3 regions of the Pseudomonas sp. FA-1 genome follow, and region 2 is predicted to be linked to each of the others. Evidence: predicted binding sites of a transcription regulator. Region 2 holds the regulator's gene; each other region holds the start of a gene.

Region 1 (7,120 bases), on a different contig from region 2:
ACCGTTTGCCAACCGGGTTGCGTTGCCACAGCAGCGTTGGACGTTTTCATCAGATAGCCTCCTGGGTGGTGGGAATCAAATGCAAGGGTGCACCGGGCCGGCGCTGCTCGCGCTCGCGAACGAAGTGCACGTCCGGGTCGGGGCGCTGGTCATTGACGAAGGTGCGAAAGCGCTTGAGCTTTTCCGGGTCCTTGAGGGCGTTGGCCCATTCGCATTCGTAGCGCTCGACCACATGCTGCATCTGCGCCTCCAGCTCGCTGGCCAGGCCCAGGCTGTCGTCGATGATCACCTGCTTGAGGTAGTCCAGCCCGCCTTCCAGGCTCTCGCGCCAGACCGAAGTGCGCTGCAGCTTGTCGGCGGTGCGGATGTAGAACATCAGCACCCGGTCGATCAGGCGCACCAGGGTTTCGTCGTCGAGGTCGGTGGCGAACAGCTCGGCATGGCGCGGGCGCATGCCACCGTTGCCGCAGATGTACAGATTCCAGCCCTTGTCGGTGGCGATCACGCCGATGTCCTTGCTCTGCGCCTCGGCGCATTCACGGGTACAGCCGGAGACCGCGAACTTGAGCTTGTGCGGCGAGCGCAGGCCCTTGTAGCGGTCTTCCAGGCGCAGGGCCATGGCGACGCTGTCCTGCACGCCGTAGCGGCACCAGGTGCTGCCCACGCAGGACTTCACCGTGCGGGTCGACTTGCCGTAGGCATGCCCGGTCTCGAAACCGGCCTCGATCAGCTCGCCCCAGATCAAGGGCAACTCGTGCAGCTGGGCGCCGAACAGGTCGATGCGCTGGCCGCCGGTGATCTTGGTGTAGAGGTCGTACTTCTTCGCCACCTGGCCGATCACGATCAGCTTGTCGGGGGTGATCTCGCCGCCGGGAATGCGCGGCACCACGGAGTAGGTGCCGTTCTTCTGCATGTTGGCCATGAACGTGTCGTTGGTGTCCTGCAGCGGCACCAGGGAGGGGTCCATGATCGGCTGGTTCCAGCAGGATGCGAGGATCGAGCCCACGGTGGGCTTGCAGATGTCGCAACCGACCTGGCCCTTGCCGTGGCGCGCGAGCAGGTCGGCGAAAGTACGGATGCCTTCGACCCGGACCAATGCGTAGAGCTCCTGGCGGGTATAGGCGAAGTGTTCGCAGAGGCTCTTGTCCACGGCCACGCCACGGGCGCTCAGCGCATGCTCGAAGACCTGCTTGAGCAGCGCCGTGCAGCCACCGCAACCGCTGGCGGCCTTGGTGCAGTCCTTGACTGCGGCGAGGTCGGCGCAGCCGCTGTCGATCGCCGCGCAGACCGCGCCCTTGCTGACGTTGTGGCAGGAGCAGATGGTCGCGCTGTCGGGCAGTGCATCGGCGCCCAGGGCCGGAGCCCCGCTACCTTGCGGCAGGATCAGCGCCGCGGGGTCGGCCGGCAGGGCGATGCCGTTCTGCACGTACTGCAGCAGGGTGTCGTAATAGCTGTTGTCGCCCACCAGCACCGCGCCGAGCACACGCTTGCCGCTGGCATCCACCACCAGCCGGCGATAGGCCGCGTTGGCCTCGTCGATGAAGCGATAGCTGCGCGCGCCGGGGGTGGCACCGTGGGCATCGCCGATGGAGCCGACATCCACACCCAGCAGCTTGAGCTTGGTGGACATGTCGGCGCCGGTGAAGGCCTGGGCAGGCTCGCCTGCCAACAGCGCCGCCAGGTTGCGGGCCATGCCGTAGCCTGGCGCCACCAGGCCGAACACGCTGCCGTTCCACGACGCGCATTCGCCGATGGCGTAGATGCGTGGGTCGCTGCTGCGGCAATCGCCGTCGATCACCACGCCACCCCGGGCGGCGACATCCAGGCCGCAGGCGCGGGCCAGGGCATCCTGGGGGCGGATTCCGGCGGAGAATACGATCAGGTCGGTTTCCAGGTGCTCGCCACCGTCGAAGTTCATGCGGTAGCGGTAGGCCTCGCCAGCACTGATCGACTGGGTGGCCCGGGACAGGTGCACGCCCACGCCCAGCGCCTCGATCTGCGCGCACAGGGCAGCACCACCCTCGCCATCGAGCTGCACCGGCATCAGCCGTGGCGCGAACTCCACCACATGGGCTTCCAGGCCCAGGGCCTTCAGGGCATTGGCCGCCTCCAGGCCGAGCAGGCCACCACCGACCACCACGCCACGGCGGGCGTTGCCGGCTGCCGCGCGGATGGCGTCGAGGTCGTCCAGGGTGCGATAGACCAGGCGCGCGGTGCCGCTGGAGCCTTCGATCGGCGGCACGAAGGGGTAGGAACCGGTGGCGAGGATCAACTGGTCGTAGCCGTAGCGCCCTTCGGCCGTGTGCACCTCGCAGCGTTCGCGGTCGATGCCCAGCACGGCCTCGCCCAGGTGCAAGTGCACGCCGTGGCGGTCGTAGAAGTCCCGCTCGCACATCGCCAGAGCCTCGGCATCGCTACCACCGAAATAGTCGGAGAGGTGCACGCGGTCGTAGGCGCGCTGGCGTTCCTCGCCGAACACGCGCAGCTCGAAACGCGCCAGGGCGCCGCGTTCGATCAGTTGTTCGACGCAGTGGTGGCCGACCATGCCATTGCCGACGATGACCAGTCGCTCTCGTTGCCCGCTGTTCGCTGTTGCCTTCATAGCCGATCCTCGCGAAAAAAAAGGCGCCTGGAGCCGAAGCTCCAGGCGCCTTTGCCTGTTCTCATCAGTAGTGGGCCCGGGCTGGTCGCCGTTGATCAGCAGGGCAGGTTGTAAGGGTTCAGAAGCAGGGAGTGTGCCAACTCACCATTAGGCGTTGCCCCCTTTCTGTAAGAGCGGGCTTGTCCCGCGATCAAGGGCGAAGCCCTTGCCAGACGACGGTGATATCGGGGCCGGCCTAATCGCGGGACAAGCCCGCTCCTACAAGGATCACGCCAGTTCTCAGGGGTACGCAAAGCTCCAATCCAGTGCACGCCTGCTCATCCTGGGGCACTCAGTACACATCGCGCCGGTAGCGCCCGGCCTTGTTCAAGGCGTCCACGTACCCCTGAGCGGCCTCGCTCCCCATACCGCCGTGCTCGGCGATGACCTGGTGCAAGGCGGCCTCGACATCCTTGGCCATGCGCAGGGCGTCGCCGCACACGTAGAAGTAGGCGCCCTCCTCCAACCAGCGCCACAGCTGCGCCCCCTGCTCCAGCATGCGCTGCTGGACATAGACCTTGCGCGCCTGGTCGCGGGAGAACGCCGTGCTCAGTTGCAGGTGGCCGCTGGCCTGCCAGGCCAGCAACTGGTCGCGGTAATAGAAATCGCAGGCTTCGTGCTGTTCGCCGAAGAACAGCCAGTTGCGCCCACTCGCCCCCCGCGCCTGGCGCTCTTCGAGAAATGCCCGGAACGGCGCGATGCCCGTGCCGGGGCCGACCATGATCAACGGCGTACAGTCGTCGTCGGGCAAGCGGAAATGGGTCGTCACCTGGGGAAAGATCGCCACCTCGTACCCCTCGGCGCGGTCGGCGAGGAAGGTCGAGCACACGCCCTTGCGCGTGCCGTAGCGCACCGTGGAGACGGTCAGGTGAACCTGGCCGGGATGCACGGTGGGGCTCGAGCTGATCGAGTACAACCGAGGCTGCAAGGGCCTGAGCAGGTCCAGCCACTGTGCCAGTGACAATGCCTGCGGGAACTCGCGCAACACATCGGCCAGTTGCCGCCCCCACAGCCAGCTTCTCAGATCGGCCTTGCGTTCGGGCAGCAGCATGCCACGTAGGTCGCTGCTCGCCTGGCTGAAGACCTCCAGCTGGCGGGACGTGACCCGGGTGATGTCCAGGTGCCGCTCCAAGGCTACGGCCAAGGGCATGGAGGCGTTGCCCTTGAGCTCGACCGAGGCCTGGCCGTCCAGCTTCATCAAGCCGAGCAACTCCTTAACCAGCGTCGGGCAGTTGCGAGGCCAGACACCCAGGGCATCGCCGGCTTGGTAGGCGAAGCCACTGTCGCCCAGTTCGAATACCAGCTGGCGGGTTTCCTTGCTGGCGCCCGGGCCATTGAGCAGGCGATTTTCCACCAGCTTGGCCGGCAATGGACGCTGTTTGTCGAACACGTCGCTGGAAACACTGCCGCGCAATACCGCCGCCGGGGCCGCGCCCAACGCCGGCAGCAGCGCCTCGAGCCAGGCGGTGAAGGCGTCGTCGAAGTCAGGTTCGCAATCGACCCGGGGCAATAACCGATGGGCACCCAACGCGGCCAGACGCGCATCGAGCTTGCGGCCAAAGCCGCAGAACTGGTCGTAGCTCGAATCACCCAAGGCCAGCACCGCATAAGGCAGCTCGGCGCAGTGGCTGCCCTCCTCCCCTAGCAACGCCTGCCAGAAGCCAGCCCCGCTGGCGGGGGCTTCGCCGTCGCCGAAGGTGCTGGCGATCAGCATCACGCTGGCAGCACCTTGCAACTGGCGCGGGCTGACCGCTTCCATGCAGCTTACCTCCACGGCCAACCCCGCCTCGCGCAGGCATTGGCCACAGCGCTCGGCCAGGGCCTGGCCGTTGCCGGTCTGCGAGGCCCAGAGCACGCGGTGGAGAGGAGCACCGGACGGTGTTCCGACAGCGGTCGCCGGGTTCAGCTCGAACACATCGATACGCGCCCCACCGACCCGCTCCACGGCCACGGCGCACTGTTTATAAGCCGGTTGCAACGAAGTCGGGTCGACAGCGTCGCAGGTCAGCGCGTTGATCGCCAACTGCTCACCATACACATCGTTCCAGTGGAACGGGGCGAAGCAGCTGCCCACCTGCACCCGGTCGCTGACCCGCGCCGGCAGCACGGCCTGGCCGCGACGGGAACGGATGGCCACCTGGTCGCGCTCGACGATCCCCAGGCGTGCCGCGTCTGCGGGGTGCAGCTCGACGAAGGGGCCCGGGTCGAGCTTGTTCAGGCTGGGAACCTTGCCGGTCTTGGTCAGGGTATGCCACTGGTGCTGCACACGCCCGGTATTGAGCACCAGCGGAAAGTCGCTATCGGGCTGCTCGGCGGGCGGCAGCCAGGGGCGTGCCAAAAAGCGAGCCTTGCCGCTAGGGGTGGGGAAGACCACTACAGGCCGTGCGGCGGCGGCGCTGGCGTCGACGTAGCGTAACGGGCTGCGGTCATCGGCGCGGCCCGGGGCACAGGGCCATTGGCGCGGGCGCTGGCGCAGCTCGCAGTAGCCAATGCCGCGCAGGTCGTAGCCGGTTCGGGGATTCCAGAAGCGGCGGATCTCATCGAATACGGCTTCGGCGTCGGGGTAGTCGAAGCCTTGCGCATATCCCATGGCACAGGCGATGCGCGCAATGATTTGCCAGTCCGGCAGGCTCTGGCCGGGCGGCTCGACCGCCTTGGGCATCAGCGTCAGGTTGCGCTCACTGTTGACCATCACCCCCTCGCCTTCGGCCCAAAGGGCGGCAGGTAACAGGATGTCGGCGTAGCGGTTGGTCTCGGTATCGAGGAACGCATCCTGGGTGATCACCAACTCCGCCCGGCCCAGGCCGTCGATGACCTGCTGGCGGTTGGCGACGCTGGCCACCGGGTTGCTGCAGATGATCCAGCAGGCCTTTATCCGGCCGGCTTTCATCTGTTCGAACAAGGCCACGGTGCCTGCCTCGCTCTCGTTGCGCAGGCTGCCCGGGGCGAGCCCCCAGTGCTGTTCGACGAAGGCCCGGTCAGCGGCGACCTGAACCGAACGCTGGCCGGGCAACCCGGATCCCATGTAACCCATTTCGCGCCCGCCCATGGCATTGGGTTGGCCGGTCAACGAGAACGGGCCGCTGCCCAGGCGGCAAATGGCGCCGGTGGCCAGGTGCAGGTTGCACAGGGCATTGCTGTGCCAGGTGCCGTGGATGCTCTGGTTCAGGCCCATGGTCCAGCAGCTCATCCAGTTGCCGGCTCGGCCGATCCAGTCCGCGGCCTGGTGAATGTCGGCCTCGGCGAGGCCGGTAATGGCAGCGACCCGCTGCGGGGTGTAAGCCTCGAGGAAAGCGGGCATCGCCTCCCAGCCTTCGGTGTGACGGGCGATGAAGTCGGCGTCGGTATGGCCATTGCGGTGCAACAGGTGCAGCAGGCCGTTGAGCAGGGCCAGGTCGGTACCCGGGCGCACCTGCAGGAACAGGTCGGCCTTATCGGCGGTGGCACTGCGCCGGGGGTCGACGACGATCAGCCTGGCGCCGGCCTTGAGCCGGTCGAGCAGGCGCAGGAAGAGGATCGGATGGCAATCGGCCATGTTCGCGCCGATCACCAGGAACACCTCGGCGTGCTCGAAATCCTGGTAGCTGCCCGGTGGCCCGTCGGCGCCCAGGGACTGCTTGTAGCCGCTGCTGGCGCTGGCCATGCACAGGCGCGAATTGGACTCGATGTGCCGGGTGCGGATGAAGCCCTTGGCCAGCTTGTTGGCCAGGTACTGCGCCTCCAGCGACATCTGCCCGGACACATAGAGCGCCACCGCGTCCGGGCCGTGGGTGTCGATGATCCCACGCAGACGGTCGGCGGCCTGTTCGATGGCGCTGTCCAGAGTGCCCTGCATGGGCTCATGACCGCGCTGCCGGCGCATGAACGCGTGGGTCATGCGCCCGGCGGCGGTCAGTGGCAGATGAGCGGTCAGGCCCTTGGTGCAGAGGCGACCGAAGTTGCTCGGGTGCTGCTTGTCACCGCTGACCTTGGTGACCTTGCCGTCCGTCACGGTCATGACGATGCCGCACCCTACCCCGCAATACGGGCACACACTGCGCACTTCGCTGCTGCTCATCGGTCGATCTCCTGGCCGCATGAACGAAAAAAGGCGCCGGCCGCCCCGCCCTGCAGAAGCAGGAGGAGCAGCACGGCGCCTTTGTCGTGGGGGCCATCGGCATTGATGGCCTGGATGCAAGAGCATCAGCAAGTACTGGGCCAACTGCAGACATCGGCCCCCCCACAGGGACTTCAGTGTCCTTGAGGAACAGAAACAGTATGGGAGCGAACTTGCCCCGAGATTGGGCCGGCACAGAAATGGCACTGAACCATTGGGTTCGCACCAATCGGTGGCACTGACGACCTCAATAAGCAGCAGAAACAAAAAAAGCGACCCTAGGGTCGCTTTTTTTGTGCTTCCGGGTGTTCAGTGGGCCCTGGAAGCTGGAATATGGCGCAGCGGACGGGACTCGAACCCGCGACCCCCGGCGTGACAGGCCG
Region 2 (7,120 bases):
CTGCCCAACGATCGTGACCAGCCTATCCGCATCCAGGCCGACAACGCTCACCTGGACGACAAGCAAGGCGTAGCCACCTATACCGGCGACGTGATCATCACCCAGGGCTCGATGATGATCAAAGGCAACACCGTGACCATCACGCGCGCCGCCTCCGGCGATATCGACGTGGTCACCTCGGTGGGCAACCTGGCGTACTTCGAGCAGCAGCAGAGCGCCGCCAAGCCCGACAAGATGAAAGGCTGGGCCGTGACCATCCAGTACCAGGCGCAGAAGGACCTGGTGATCCTCACCGACCGCGCCAAGGTCGAGAACGAAGGCAACACCACCGAAGGCGAGAAGATCGTCTACAACACCAAGACCCAGGTGGCTACCGCCGGTCGTGGTGGCAATGTGACTTCACCCCGTCAGCGCATCGACATGGTGATTCAGCCGAAGAAGAAGGCCGAGTAAATGGCAACCCTCAAAGCCCAGCACCTGGCCAAGAGCTACAAGGGCCGCCAGGTCGTCCGCGACGTCAGCCTGTCGATCGACAGCGGCCAGATCGTTGGCCTGCTCGGCCCCAACGGCGCCGGCAAGACCACCTGCTTCTACATGATCGTCGGCCTGGTCCGCGCCGACCAGGGCCGCGTGCTGATCGACAACCTGGACGTCAGCCACCAGCCCATGCACGGCCGCGCCCGCGCCGGCATCGGCTACCTGCCCCAGGAAGCGTCGATCTTCCGCAAACTGTCGGTGGCCGACAACATCATGGCCATCCTCGAGACCCGCAAGGACCTCGACCGCGACGGCCGCCGCAAGGAGCTGGAAAGCCTGCTGCAGGAGTTCCACATCAGCCACATCCGTGACAATCTCGGCATGAGCCTCTCCGGTGGCGAACGCCGCCGCGTCGAGATCGCACGAGCATTGGCCACCGCGCCGAAGTTCATCCTGCTGGACGAACCCTTCGCCGGCGTCGACCCGATTTCCGTGGGCGATATCAAGCAAATCATCCATCATCTCAAGGCCAAGGGCATCGGTGTGCTGATCACCGACCACAACGTCCGCGAGACGCTCGATATCTGCGAGACCGCCTACATCGTCAACGATGGACAACTGATCGCCGAAGGCGATGCCGAGACCATCCTGGCCAATGACTTGGTCAAGGAGGTCTACCTGGGCCACGAGTTCCGACTCTGAGCCCGGAGTCTGCCTGGAGCACTGCCGCAAAGGTTGCAGTGCTCTAGGCAAACGCTACAATTTCAGGCATATAACTTGCTTAAAATTGGCGCCCCGGCGCCCTTCGTGTAGTGGATGGCGCATGCGCGCCGGCGAACAAGGTATTAAGCCCCAGCCATGAAACCATCGCTCGTCCTAAAAATGGGCCAGCAACTGACGATGACACCGCAGTTGCAACAGGCCATCCGTCTGCTCCAGCTCTCCACCCTGGACCTTCAACAGGAAATTCAGGAAGCGCTGGAATCCAATCCGATGCTCGAACGTCAGGAAGACGGCGACGACTTCGACAACAGCGACCCCATGGCCGACAACGCCGAGAGCAAGCCGGTCGCCGAAGCCCAGGACAACAGCTTCCAGGAAAGCACGGCCAACGCCGAAACCCTGGAAGAAGGCGAATGGAACGAACGCATCCCCAACGAACTGCCCGTCGACACGGCCTGGGAGGACATCTACCAGACCAGCGCCAGCAGCCTGCCGGCCAGCGATGACGACGAGTGGGACTTCACCACCCGCACCTCCACCGGCGAGAGCCTGCAAAGCCACCTGCTGTGGCAGTTGAACCTGGCACCGATGTCCGACACCGACCGGCTCATCGCCGTGACCCTGATCGACAGCATCAACGGCCAGGGCTACCTGGAGGACAGCCTCGAGGAAATCTGCGCAGGCTTCGACCCGGAGCTGGATATCGAGCTGGATGAAGTGGAAGCCGTACTGCACCGCATCCAGCAGTTCGAGCCTGCCGGCATCGGCGCACGCAACCTCGGCGAATGCCTGCTGCTGCAACTGCGCCAGCTGCCGGCCGACACCCCATGGATGGCCGAAGCCCAGCGCCTGGTCACCGACTTCATCGACCTGCTCGGCAGCCGCGACTACAGCCAGCTGATGCGCCGCATGAAGCTCAAGGAAGATGAACTGCGCCAGGTCATCGAGCTGGTACAGAGCCTCAACCCACGCCCGGGCTCGCAGATCGAGTCCAGCGAGCCGGAATACGTGGTACCCGACGTCATCGTGCGCAAGGACAACGACCGCTGGCTGGTGGAGCTCAACCAGGAAGCGATCCCGCGCCTGCGAGTCAACCCGCAGTACGCAGGTTTCGTCCGCCGCGCCGACACCAGCGCCGACAATACCTTCATGCGCAACCAGTTGCAGGAGGCACGCTGGTTCATCAAGAGTCTGCAGAGCCGCAACGAGACGCTGATGAAGGTCGCCACCCAGATCGTCGAGCACCAACGCGGCTTCCTCGACCAGGGCGACGAAGCGATGAAGCCATTGGTACTGCACGACATCGCCGAGGCGGTGGGCATGCACGAATCGACCATTTCCCGGGTCACCACGCAGAAATACATGCATACCCCGCGTGGTATCTATGAATTGAAATACTTTTTCTCGAGCCATGTGAGTACCGCCGAAGGCGGTGAATGCTCGTCTACGGCGATCCGCGCGATCATCAAGAAACTGGTTGCGGCGGAAAATCAGAAAAAGCCATTGAGTGACAGCAAGATCGCTGGTTTACTGGAGGCACAAGGCATCCAGGTAGCCCGTCGCACCGTCGCCAAGTACCGCGAGTCCCTCGGCATCGCACCGTCGAGCGAGCGCAAGCGACTGATGTAGCCCCTGGCTGTGCCATAGCGTTTCAGTGGCAGGTGCAATACCTGCCCTTTATGCACGGGCAACAAAGGAGAAGCTGTATGCAAGTCAACATCAGTGGACAGCATGTAGAAGTCACCCAACCACTGCGTGAGTACGTACTCGAGAAGCTCGCCCGGGTGGAAGGACATTTCGACAAGATCACCAACGTAACGGTGATCATGAAAGTCGAGAAACTGCAGCAGAAGGTCGAGGCCACGCTCCAGATTCCCGGCGGAGAAGTGGTTGCCAACGCCGAACACCAAGACATGTATGCAGCGATCGATGCCCTGGCTGACAAGCTCGACCGCCAACTGAAAAAACACAAGGAAAAACAGCAAAGCCTGCTGCAAGGTGCAGCCGCCCGCTGATCCCTCTCATCCATGATCCGACTTGAAACCATCCTGACCCCCGGCCGTTCCCTCGTGAACGTGCCGGGCGGCAGTAAGAAGCGCGCCCTGGAAAAGGTCGCCAACCTGATCGCCGAGCAAATTCCCGAACTGGAGATGCAAGACGTCTTCGAAAAGCTGGTTGCCCGCGAGAAACTGGGCTCCACCGGCTTCGGCAATGGCATCGCCATCCCTCACTGCCGGCTCGAAGGCTGCACGGCGCCCGTCAGCGCCCTGCTGCACCTGGATGCTCCCATCGACTACGACGCCATCGATGGCGCGCCCGTGGACCTGCTGTTCGTCCTGTTGGTGCCCGAGGCTGCCACCGATGCCCACCTTGAACTGCTGCGCCAGATCGCCAGCATGCTCGATCGCAAGGAGGTCCGCGATCGCCTGCGTGCCGCCGACAGCAGCGAGGCCCTGTACCAGGTAGTCCTGGACGCACAGAACGAGCACTAACATGCGCCTGATCATCGTCAGCGGCCGGTCCGGCTCCGGCAAAAGTACCGCCCTCGATGTCCTGGAAGACAACGGCTATTACTGCATCGACAACCTGCCCGCCGGGTTGTTGCCGCAACTGGCCGAAAACGCACTGATCAATACCGAGCTGTTGCAACCGAAGGTGGCCGTCTCCATCGACGCGCGCAACCTGCCCAGCCACCTGACCCGCTTTCCCGACCTGCTCGAAGAGGCCCGAAGCCGGCATATCCAATGTGATGTGCTGTACCTGGACGCCGACGAGGAGACGCTGCTCAAGCGCTTCTCCGAGACCCGCCGGCGCCACCCGCTGACCAACGCCAATCGCTCCCTGGCAGAGGCGATCCGGGTCGAAAGCGAGCTGCTCGGCCCGATCTCCGACCTGGCCGACCTGAAGATCGACACCACCAACCTGAACCTCTATCAGCTGAGGGACTCGATCAAGCTGCGCCTGCTCAACCAGCCCGAGCCCGGCACCGCGTTCCTGGTCGAGTCCTTCGGTTTCAAGCGCGGCATGCCCGTGGACGCCGATCTGGTGTTCGACGTACGCTGCCTGCCCAACCCGTACTGGAAGCCGGAGTTGCGCGAGCATTCCGGGCTGGACCAGCCGGTGATCGACTACCTGGCCACCCAACCGGATGTCGAGGAGATGTTCCAGGATATCTCCAGCTACCTGCTCAAATGGCTGCCCCGCTTCGCCGCCAGCAACCGTGCGTATGTCACCATCGCCATCGGCTGCACCGGTGGGCACCATCGTTCCGTGTACCTGACCGAGCGCTTGGGCCAGTTGCTGCAACAATCCCTGAAAAACGTCCAGGTTCGCCACCGCGACCTCTAGCCCAAGGATATCCGCCCCACGATGCCCGCCCGCGAAATCACCATCATCAACAAGCTTGGCCTGCATGCCCGGGCGGCGGCCAAGTTCGTCGGCGTGGCCGGCCGCTTCCCCTGCCAGGTCAGGGTCGGGCGTGCGCCGGACAAGCTGGTCGATGGCAAGAGCATCATGGCGGTGATGATGCTCGCCGCAGGCAAAGGTACCCAGGTACACCTGATGACCGAGGGCGAGCAGGACACCGAGGCCATGGATGCCCTGGTCGAATTGATCAACAACTACTTCGACGAAGGCGAGTAGCCCTAGCCAGCCAAACAACCGGGGCCGCGAAGCGGCCCCGGTTTTTTTTTAGCAATGCGGCAGGTATCAACTCCCCGCGACAGTCATCCGTTCGATCAGCACTGAGCCACTGTGGATGTTGCTGCGGGTTTCGATATCGCTGCCGATGGCCACGATCTGCTGGAACATGTCCTTCAGGTTGCCGGCAATGGTGACTTCCTGGACCGGGAACTGGATCTCACCGTTCTCTACCCAGAAGCCCGCCGCGCCGCGGGAATAGTCGCCGGTCACCATGTTCAGGCCATGCCCCATCAATTCAGTTACCAGCAAACCGCGCCCCATGCGACGGATCAAGGCTGCCTGGTCTTCCACCCCGTGGGTGACGAACAGGTTGTGCACACCGCCAGCATTGGCAGTGCTCGGCAGGCCCAGCTTGCGCCCCGAATAAGTACCCAGCAAATAGGAAACCAGCTCGCCCTTGTCGACGAACGGCTTGGCATAGGTGGCCAGGCCATCGCCATCGAAAGCGGCACTGCCCAAGGCGCGCGGCAGGTGTGGGCGCTCGTCGAGGGTCAGCCAGGTGGGGAACAGACGCTGGCCGATGGCACCATCGAGGAACGATGACTTGCGGTACAGGTTGCCGCCGGAGATCGCCGACAGGAAGCTGCCGAACAGGCCACCGGCCAATTCGGCAGAGAACAGCACGGGCACTTCGCAGGTAGGCACCGGGCGCGCGCCCAGGCGGCTGGCTGCGCGCTGTGCGGCCCGCTGGCCGATGCTGCGCGGGTCGGCCAGCAGGTTGCCCTGACGATTGACGTCGTACCAGTAGTCGCGCTGCATCTGCCCTTCGCCTTCGGCGATCATCACGCAACTCAAGCTATGACGCGTGGAGGCATAGCTGCCGATGAAACCATGGCTGTTGCCATAGACCCGGCAGCCTTGGTGAGTGTTCAGGGTCGTGCCGTCGGCATTGAGGATGCGCGGGTCGGCATCGAAAGCCGCTGCCTCGCAGGCCAATGCCATCTCGACGGCCTTTTCCGGCTCCAGGGCCCAGTCATGATAAAGATCGAGGTCCGGGATCTCGCGGGCCATCAATGCCGCGTCGGCCAGGCCTGCACATTCATCCTCGGAGGTATGCTGGGCGATGGCCAGCGCGGCCGCGACGGTCTCGCGAATCGCCTCCGGGCCGCTGGCCGAGGTGCTGGCCGAGCCCTTGCGCTGGCCGACGTAGAGGGTGATGCCGAAGCCTTGGTCGCGGTTGAACTCGACCGTCTCGACCTCACGCTGGCGCACCGTGGTGGACAGGCCCTGCTCCAGCGACACCGCGACCTCGCAGGCGCTGGCACCTTGGCGGCGCGCTTCTGCGATGATCGCCTCGACCTGCTCCTGCAAGGCTGGCAGGTCCTTGGGGCCTACGCTCTGGACTGCACTCATGGTTTTCTCCACTCAAAATTCTGCGTTCGGCTTGGGTCATTGTACGACCGGGCCGGACAAGCGGCCCCCGACTGGTTATCATGGCGGCGATTTCCAGCGGACTGCCACCATGGTTGATTCTTACGACGACGCCTTCGACGGCGAAAAAAGCAAAACCCAGATCAAGCGCGAGCTGCATGCGCTGGTCGAACTCGGCGAGCGCCTCACCACGCTCAAGGCCGAAACCCTGGCGCGCCTGCCCTTGACCGACGAGCTGCGCAAGGCGCTGGCCGAGGCCTCCAAGCACACGGCTCATGGCGCCCGCAAACGCCATATGTCGTTCGTCGGCAAGCTGATGCGTGTACAGGACATCGACGCGATCCACGCCGTGCTCGAGCAGATGGACAGCTCTACCCGCCAGTACAACGAGCGCTTCCATAACCTGGAGCGTTGGCGCGATCGCCTGATCGATGGCAACGACGACGACCTCGAACGTTTCGTCAACGAGTACCCCGACACCGATCGCCAGCACCTGCGTTCGCTGATCCGCCATGCCCAGCACGAGAAGGCACGGAACAAGCCACCCGCCGCCGCGCGCAAGGTCTTCAAGTACATCCGCGACCTCGACGAACTGCAGCGCGGGTTGCGCTGAGCCCTGCCGAGGGGGCCCGCAGGAGCGGGCCTGCACCGCCAAGCCGGTAATACAGTGCCGGCTGGCACCGGTTTCGCCGGTATTCGCAAGGCGCGCCCGCTCCCATATCGGCCCCCGCTGGCATCACGCGCCGGTACCACCCACAGTGATCGCATCGAGCTTCAAGGTCGGCTGGCCAACGCCCACCGGCACCGATTGCCCATCCTTGCCACAGGTCCCGACCCCGCTGTCCAG
Region 3 (7,120 bases), on a different contig from region 2:
GGCCAGCAAGTCGAAACGCTGGCGCAACTGCTGCTTATAGAATGTCTGGGCGGCGATCACCAAGGCGGCCGTGAGCAGCCCGCCGGCGACCAAGGCCGCCAGCGCCACCGCCCACGCAGGCACGGCTTCGCGAAATACGCCAAGCACCTTCGCACGCACGCCACACTTCATAGAAGGCTCTCACCACGTCAGCGTCCTGCGAATTGTCCAGCCCTTCGCTCAGTTATAGCTATTGGCCACTAGGCGCGCAACGTAGCTGGTCGGCTCAGCGGGCCTGAATGCGCCAGGCTTTGTGGATCCGGTTGTTACGGGCGAAATCCGGGTCCAGGGTCTGCGCGCTGATCTCCTCGACCGCATAACGCTCCTCCAGCCCGGCGTCGAGCTGGAACTTGCGGAAGTTGTTCGAGAAATACAGCACCCCCCCTGGCGCCAGCCGGGCCATAGCCAGGTCCAGCAGTTGCACATGGTCGCGCTGTACGTCGAACACGCCTTCCATGCGCTTGGAGTTGGAGAAGGTCGGCGGGTCGATGAAGATCAGGTCATAGCTGTCGCGGTTGCCCTCCAGCCATGCCATGACGTCGCCCTGCTCGAGGCGGTGACGGTCGGAGAAGCCATTGAGCGCCAGGTTGCGTCGCGCCCAGTCCAGGTAGGTCTTGGACAGGTCGACGCTGGTGGTGCTGCGCGCCCCGCCCTTGGCCGCATGCACGGTGGCCGTGGCGGTGTAGCAGAACAGGTTGAGGAAGCGCTTGCCGGCCGCTTCGCGCTGAATGCGCATACGCATCGGGCGATGGTCCAGGAACAGGCCGGTGTCCAGGTAGTCGGTGAGGTTGACCAGCAGCTTGACGCCACCTTCGTTCACTTCATGGAAACGTCCTTCGGCACCCTGGCGCTCGTACTGGCGGGTTCCACTCTGGCGCTCGCGGCGCTTGAGCACCACGCGCTGCGGGTCGATGCCCAGCGCCTGGGGGATGGCCGCCAGGGCGTCGAGCAGGCGCGCCTGGGCCTTGTCCGGGTCGACCGAACGCGGTGCGGCATATTCCTGCACGTGCACCCAGTCCTGGTAGAGGTCCACGGCCAGGGCATATTCGGGCATGTCGGCATCGTACAGCCGGTAGCAACCGACCTGCTCGCGACGGGCCCACTTGCCCAGTTGCTTGAGGTTCTTCTGCAGGCGGTTGGCGAACATCTGCGCGCCCTCGGACAGGCGTGCCGGCTCGCTGGCAACCGCCGCAGGGCGGCGCGGCTCGCCCGCTTCAGGCTCGGCCTGGCGGCGTTCGCCGGTCACGAACTGGTCGGGCTGCACCTTGAACAGCAACAACTTGCAGGGCAGCGCGCCGTTCCAGAACGCGTACTGCTTGTGGCTGCGAATGCCCATGCGCTTGCCCAGCTCCGGCGCACCGGTGAACACCGCCGCCTCCCAACCCAGGCAAGCCTGGCGCAGGCGCTCGCCAAGGTTCTGGTAGAGGTAGAGCAGGCTCGCCTCGTCGCCCAGGCGCTCGCCATAGGGTGGGTTGCTGATCACCAGGCCTTTCTGATTCTGGTCCGGGCGCGGCTCGAAGCTGCCCACCTCGCCCTGGTAGATCTTCACCCAGTCGCCCAGGCCCGCGCGCTCGACGTTGTTGCGCCCCGGCTGGATCAGCCGAGGGTCGGCTTCGTAGCCGCGAATCCACAGCGGCGGCTTGGCCAACCCTGCGTGGGCACGGGCCTGGGCCTCGTCATGTACCTTGCGCCACAGCGCCGGCACATGGCCGAGCCAGGCCGTGAAGCCCCACCGTTCGCGCTTGAGGTTAGGTGCAATATCGGCAGCGATCATCGCCGCTTCGACCAGGAAGGTGCCCACGCCGCACATGGGGTCAGCCAGGGCGCCGCCTTCGGCGGCGATACGCGGCCACCCGGCACGGATCAGCACCGCCGCCGCCAGGTTCTCCTTCAGCGGCGCAGCGCCTTGCTGCAGGCGGTAGCCGCGCTGGTGCAGGCTGTGGCCGGAAAGGTCCAGGGACAGGATCGCCTCACCGCGCTCCAGGCGCAGGTGCACGCGCACGTCCGGGTCGATCTTGTCCACCGAGGGGCGCTGGCCTTCACGGTTGCGCAGCTTGTCGACAATGGCGTCCTTGACCTTCAGGGCACCGAAGTGGGTGTTGTCGATACCTGAGCCGTGGCCGCTGAACTCCACCGCCAGGGTGCCGTCGGCCATCAGGTGGTCCTGCCAGTCGACACCATGGACGCCGCCGTAGAGCTCGTCGGCGTTCTTCATGGAAAAGCGCTTGAGCACCAGCAGCACGCGGTTGGCCAGGCGCGACCACAGGCACAGGCGGTAGGCGGTTTCCATGTCGGCCGAGCCGCGGATCGCCGAGGTGTGCTCGCGCACCTCTTCAAGGCCCAGGCTGCGGGCTTCCTCGACGAGCAGGCCTTCCAGGCCTTTGGGGCAGGTGAGATAGAGTTCGAAACGGTCCGACATGAGCAATCCAAAGCCTTGGGCTGGTTGAGTGACGGGCCGACGCATCGCCCCGCCTGAGTTTGCCCGGGCGCCCTTCCAGCAGGCGCTCGGGTGGCCTTGCCCATTGAGGGAAGGCCGGGCCACCTGATCGACGAGCCCATCGCGTCATGGCGAAAGTGGGTTAGATCATCAGGCAGTATGAAAATTTCCAGCGACGGGGCCGCCAATGTGACCCTTCGTCGCATTTCAAATTGTTACGGTCATCGTCCGGCACCACTGGCCAGGTGACTGCACAGCAGCGCTAAACCCTGATCATAGCGGGCTCAACGATAAATCAAGTTGAGTCGCATTTATTTACTTATCCTTTGACCCTTGGAAAGGTTACGTCCTTATGACAAATCGATCATTCACACTGTGACTCGCTTTGGTTAGAACTGACCTCAGGTTGTCTCGCAACGAGGCAACACCTTCCGCTCGCCACGCCGGCAGCGAGCGCAAACCGGCAGAACGATTCTGCCCGGCCTCGGAGAGGCCGACGGGACATTACAGTCAACAAGTGAGGGCAACACCCTATGAGAAGACTTAAGCGTGATCCGTTGGAAAGAGCATATTCACGTGGCTACCAGTATGGGGTCACCGGCAAATCCCGCGAGCTTTGCCCCTTCAACCTGCCGTCCGTACGTCAAGCCTGGATCAATGGCTGGCGCGAAGGACGCGGTGACAACTGGGATGGCATGACCGGCACCGCTGGCATCCAGAGACTCAACGAAAATCACGCCGTTGGCTGAGACGAGGACACTGAATTCGAGTCACCATGCGCGCCCTATCCGGGCGGCGGGCTGAGGCCCAGGGGCCCCCTCGAGGGGCCCTTTTTTATGCCCGTTCCTTTATTGCCGAGGCATCGCCGCAATGGCATCCACCGCCTCGCGGATCAGCGCAGGCCCCTTGTAGATAAAGCCCGAGTACACCTGCACCAGGCTGGCACCAGCGGCAATCTTTTCCGCTGCGTGACGCCCTTCGGTGATCCCGCCTACGGCGATGATCGGCAACCTGCCGGCCAGTTCACCGGCCAATACCTTCACCGTGTGGGTGCTCTTCTCCAGCACCGGCGCACCGGACAGGCCACCGGCCTCGTCACCGAACGGCAGGCCCTGCACGCCTTCGCGGCCGAGCGTGGTGTTGGTGGCGATCACCGCGTCCATGCCGGTTTCCATCAGCGCCGAGGCCACCAGCGCGGTTTCCTCGTCGGTCATGTCCGGGGCGATCTTGATGGCCAGGGGCACGCGCTTGCCGTGCTCGGTAGCCAACTGCTCGCGGCGCACCGCCAGCGCCTGCAGCAATTGCTTGAGCGAATCGCCGAACTGCAAGGTGCGCAGGCCTGGGGTGTTGGGCGAGCTGACGTTGACGGTGATATAGCTGGCGTGGGCGTAGACCTTCTCCAGGCAGATCAGGTAGTCGTCAACCGCGCGCTCGACCGGCGTGTCGAAGTTCTTGCCGATGTTGATGCCCAGCACACCGTCATAACGTGCTGCGCGAACCCGCGCCAGCAGGTGATCGACGCCGAGGTTGTTGAACCCCATGCGGTTGATGATCGCCGTGGCTTCGGGCAGGCGGAACAGACGCGGCTTGGGGTTGCCCGGCTGAGGGCGCGGGGTCACGGTGCCGATCTCGACGAAGCCGAAACCCAGCTGGGCGAAACCGTCGATGGCCGCGCCGTTCTTGTCCAGGCCAGCGGCCAGACCGACCGGGTTGGCGAAGTTCAAGCCCATGACCGTTACCGGCAACGCCGCCGGCTGCTTGCACAGCAGGCCGTTCAGACCGAGGCGGCCACCGGCGCCGATCAGGTCCAGGGACAGGTCGTGGGAGGTTTCCGGGGAAAGCTTGAACAGCAGCTGGCGGGCCAGGGTATACATGGGCAGGCAAGACTCGCGGTGAGTGAGCGGGCGATTATAGCCAGCGCGCGGCCCGGGCGACAGGGGCGCTGGCACATGGGTTGCTTCGCAAGGTACAGGCAGACAGCCCCGTATCGGCGAGGAACCCCTTGAATACAGCACTCCCCACGACACCCCTGGCCTGGGTCAATGGCAGCGATGCCCCCGAGAAAACCTCCCTGGACATCGGCTTCATGGCCTTGACCGACTGCGCGCCAGTCGTAGTGGCCGCCACACAAGGCTTCGCCCAGCTGCACGGCCTGACCCTCAACCTCAAGCGCCAGGCCTCCTGGGCCGGGCTGCGCGACAAGCTGGTCAGTGGCGAACTGGACGCCGCCCATTGCCTGTACGGCCTGGTCTATGCCGTGCACCTGGGCCTGGGCGGCGTCCCCAGCCATGCCATGGCCGTGCTCATGGGCCTGAACCAGAACGCCCAGGCCCTGAACCTCTCCCCGGCCCTACAGCGCAAAGGCGTGACCAGCCCCGAGGCGTTGTCGCGCCTGGTGCACCAGCATGGCGCACGCCTGACCTTCGCCCAGACCTTCCCAACCGGCACCCACGCCATGTGGTTGTACTATTGGCTGGCCAGCCAGGGTATCCATCCACTGCAGGACGTGCGCAGTGTGGTGGTACCCCCCGCGCAAATGGCTGCCCACCTGCAGGCTGGACGCATCGACGGCTTTTGCGTCGGCGAGCCCTGGTCGGCCGATGCGGTGGCCAAGGGCTTGGGCTTTACCTTGGCGACCAGCCAGTCGATCTGGCCGGACCACCCGGAAAAAGTCCTCGGCGCTACCCGCTCATTCGTAGAGCAATACCCCAACAGTGCCCGAGCGTTGTTGAAAGCCGTTCTGGCTGCCAGCCGATTCATCGAGCAATGCCAGGAAAACCGTCGTAGCACAGCCCAACTGCTCAGCGGCAAGGCCTACCTGGACGCCCCGCTGGGCAGCATCGAACCGCGACTGCTCGGCGACTACCAGGACGGCCTTGGCAACCAGTGGCACGACCCTCACGCCCTGCGCCTGTTCGACCAGGGGCGGGCGAACATGCCCTACCTGTCCGACGGCATGTGGTTCATGACCCAGTTCCGCCGCTGGGGCCTGCTACGCGAAGACCCGGACTACCGGGAGATCGCCCACCAAGTCCAGCAGCTGGATCTTTACCGACAGGCAGCCGAGGCCATCGGCGTGCCATGCTCCTATCCCCTCATGCGCAGCAGCCTGCTGATCGACGGCAGCCGCTGGGACGGCAGCGACCCTTACGGCTATGCCCGCAGCTTCCGCCTGCATGCCCTGGATGACGCTCTCGGCACCCGAGCCGGACTGTGAGGAGCACGAACATGCTGCGTATCCTGCTGATCGACGATACCGAAAAGAAAGTCGGCCGCCTCAAGGGCGCCCTGATCGAGGCGGGCTTCGAGGTGATCGAGGCCGGCGCGCTGACCATCGACCTGCCCACCTGCGTCGAAACCGTGCACCCGGACGTGATTCTGATCGATACCGAATCACCGGGCCGGGATGTGATGGAACAGGTGGTTCTGGTCAGCCGCGACCGCCCTCGCCCGATCGTGCTGTTCACCGACGAGCACGACCCGGGCGTGATGCGCCAGGCGATCCAGGCCGGGGTCAGCGCCTATATCGTCGAAGGCATCCAGGCCACGCGCCTGCAGCCGATCCTCGACGTGGCCATGGCCCGCTTCGAAAGCGACCAGGCGCTCAAGGCACAGTTATTGGCTCGCGACCAGCAGTTGGCCGAACGCAAGCGCATCGAACAAGCCAAGGGGTTGTTGATGAAGATGAAAGACTGCAACGAGGAACAGGCCTACACGCTGATGCGACGCCAGGCCATGAGCCGCCAGCAGAAGCTGATACAGGTGGCCGAGCAGATCATCGCCATGCACGAGATGCTGGGCTAGGCACCGAAAATCCAAAGCCAACCCTCGCCAACAGTTGGCCCATCTCTTGCTGAGCAAACCTCACCGGTAGCCAACGGCGGTTACCTCACTTGATTCCCGACAAAGACGTCGCTCTCCCCTCCTCTCGTGGAGCGGGCAGCGGCGTCTTTTTCGTTCCAGCCCTGCACAGCCAGGGCGTGACCAGCGTTGCAGCCACGCGAGGTGTTCGATGAATACGAGCTTCTGGAAATCCGGGCATGTGCCCACCCTGTTTGCCGCGTTCCTGTATTTCGACCTGAGCTTCATGGTCTGGTACCTGCTGGGCCCCTTGGCGGTGCAGATCGCCACCGACCTCGGGCTCAGCGCACAGCAACGGGGCCTGATGGTGGCCACGCCGATCCTGGCCGGGGCCGTGCTGCGTTTCGTCATGGGCCTGCTGGTCGATCGTTTGTCGCCGAAGACGGCCGGGTTGCTCGGCCAGGTCGTGGTGATCGCCGCCTTGGCCAGCGCCTGGCATCTGGGCATCCATAGCTATGGGCAAGCCTTGCTGCTGGGCGTATTCCTCGGCGTTGCCGGCGCCTCGTTCGCTGTCTCCCTGCCCCTGGCCTCGCAGTGGTATCCCCCTCAGCACCAGGGCAAGGCCATGGGCATCGCCGGCGCGGGCAATTCCGGCACGGTGTTCGCCGCCCTGCTGGCCCCGGCCCTGGCGGCGGCCTATGGCTGGAACAACGTGTTCGGCTTCGCCCTGCTGCCCCTGGTGCTGACCCTGGCCTTGTTCGCCCTGCTGGCACGCAATGCACCGCAACGGCCCAAGCCCAAGGCCATGGCGGACTACCTCAAGGCCCTGGGCGACCGCGACAG

Evidence for each region. The regulator sigma-54, encoded in region 2, starts transcription at its own class of promoters, with help from an activator protein. The targets are predictions, from matches to a motif close to ANTGGCATNNANNTTGCTNT.
Region 1: nirB (nitrite reductase large subunit NirB) is a predicted target of sigma-54. The motif match lies at 2,724-2,743, and genes of this name have one in related genera.
Region 3: AC1MHZ_RS07330 (CmpA/NrtA family ABC transporter substrate-binding protein) is a predicted target of sigma-54. The motif match lies at 4,418-4,437, and genes of this name have one in related genera.

The regions. Positions count from the first base shown of each region.
Region 1 covers NZ_JBWXTH010000010.1:82,285-89,404, reverse strand. The annotation lists gene nirD (nitrite reductase small subunit NirD) at 1-50, opposite strand, end outside; gene nirB (nitrite reductase large subunit NirB) at 50-2,602, opposite strand; gene AC1MHZ_RS18070 (bifunctional nitrate reductase/sulfite reductase flavoprotein subunit alpha) at 2,934-6,698, opposite strand; tRNA gene AC1MHZ_RS18065 (tRNA-Asp) at 7,072-7,120, opposite strand, start outside.
Region 2 covers NZ_JBWXTH010000002.1:347,112-354,231, forward strand. The annotation lists gene lptA (lipopolysaccharide transport periplasmic protein LptA) at 1-453, shown strand, start outside; gene lptB (LPS export ABC transporter ATP-binding protein) at 454-1,179, shown strand; gene AC1MHZ_RS05620 (RNA polymerase factor sigma-54) at 1,336-2,829, shown strand; gene hpf (ribosome hibernation-promoting factor, HPF/YfiA family) at 2,907-3,215, shown strand; gene ptsN (PTS IIA-like nitrogen regulatory protein PtsN) at 3,228-3,692, shown strand; gene rapZ (RNase adapter RapZ) at 3,694-4,548, shown strand; gene AC1MHZ_RS05640 (HPr family phosphocarrier protein) at 4,570-4,842, shown strand; gene pmbA (metalloprotease PmbA) at 4,909-6,255, opposite strand; gene yjgA (ribosome biogenesis factor YjgA) at 6,365-6,886, shown strand; gene tldD (metalloprotease TldD) at 7,010-7,120, opposite strand, start outside.
Region 3 covers NZ_JBWXTH010000003.1:89,621-96,740, reverse strand. The annotation lists gene AC1MHZ_RS07350 (sensor domain-containing diguanylate cyclase) at 1-171, opposite strand, end outside; gene rlmKL (bifunctional 23S rRNA (guanine(2069)-N(7))-methyltransferase RlmK/23S rRNA (guanine(2445)-N(2))-methyltransferase RlmL) at 266-2,458, opposite strand; gene rmf (ribosome modulation factor) at 3,010-3,225, shown strand; gene AC1MHZ_RS07335 (quinone-dependent dihydroorotate dehydrogenase) at 3,325-4,350, opposite strand; gene AC1MHZ_RS07330 (CmpA/NrtA family ABC transporter substrate-binding protein) at 4,479-5,693, shown strand; gene AC1MHZ_RS07325 (ANTAR domain-containing response regulator) at 5,705-6,280, shown strand; gene AC1MHZ_RS07320 (nitrate/nitrite transporter) at 6,489-7,120, shown strand, end outside.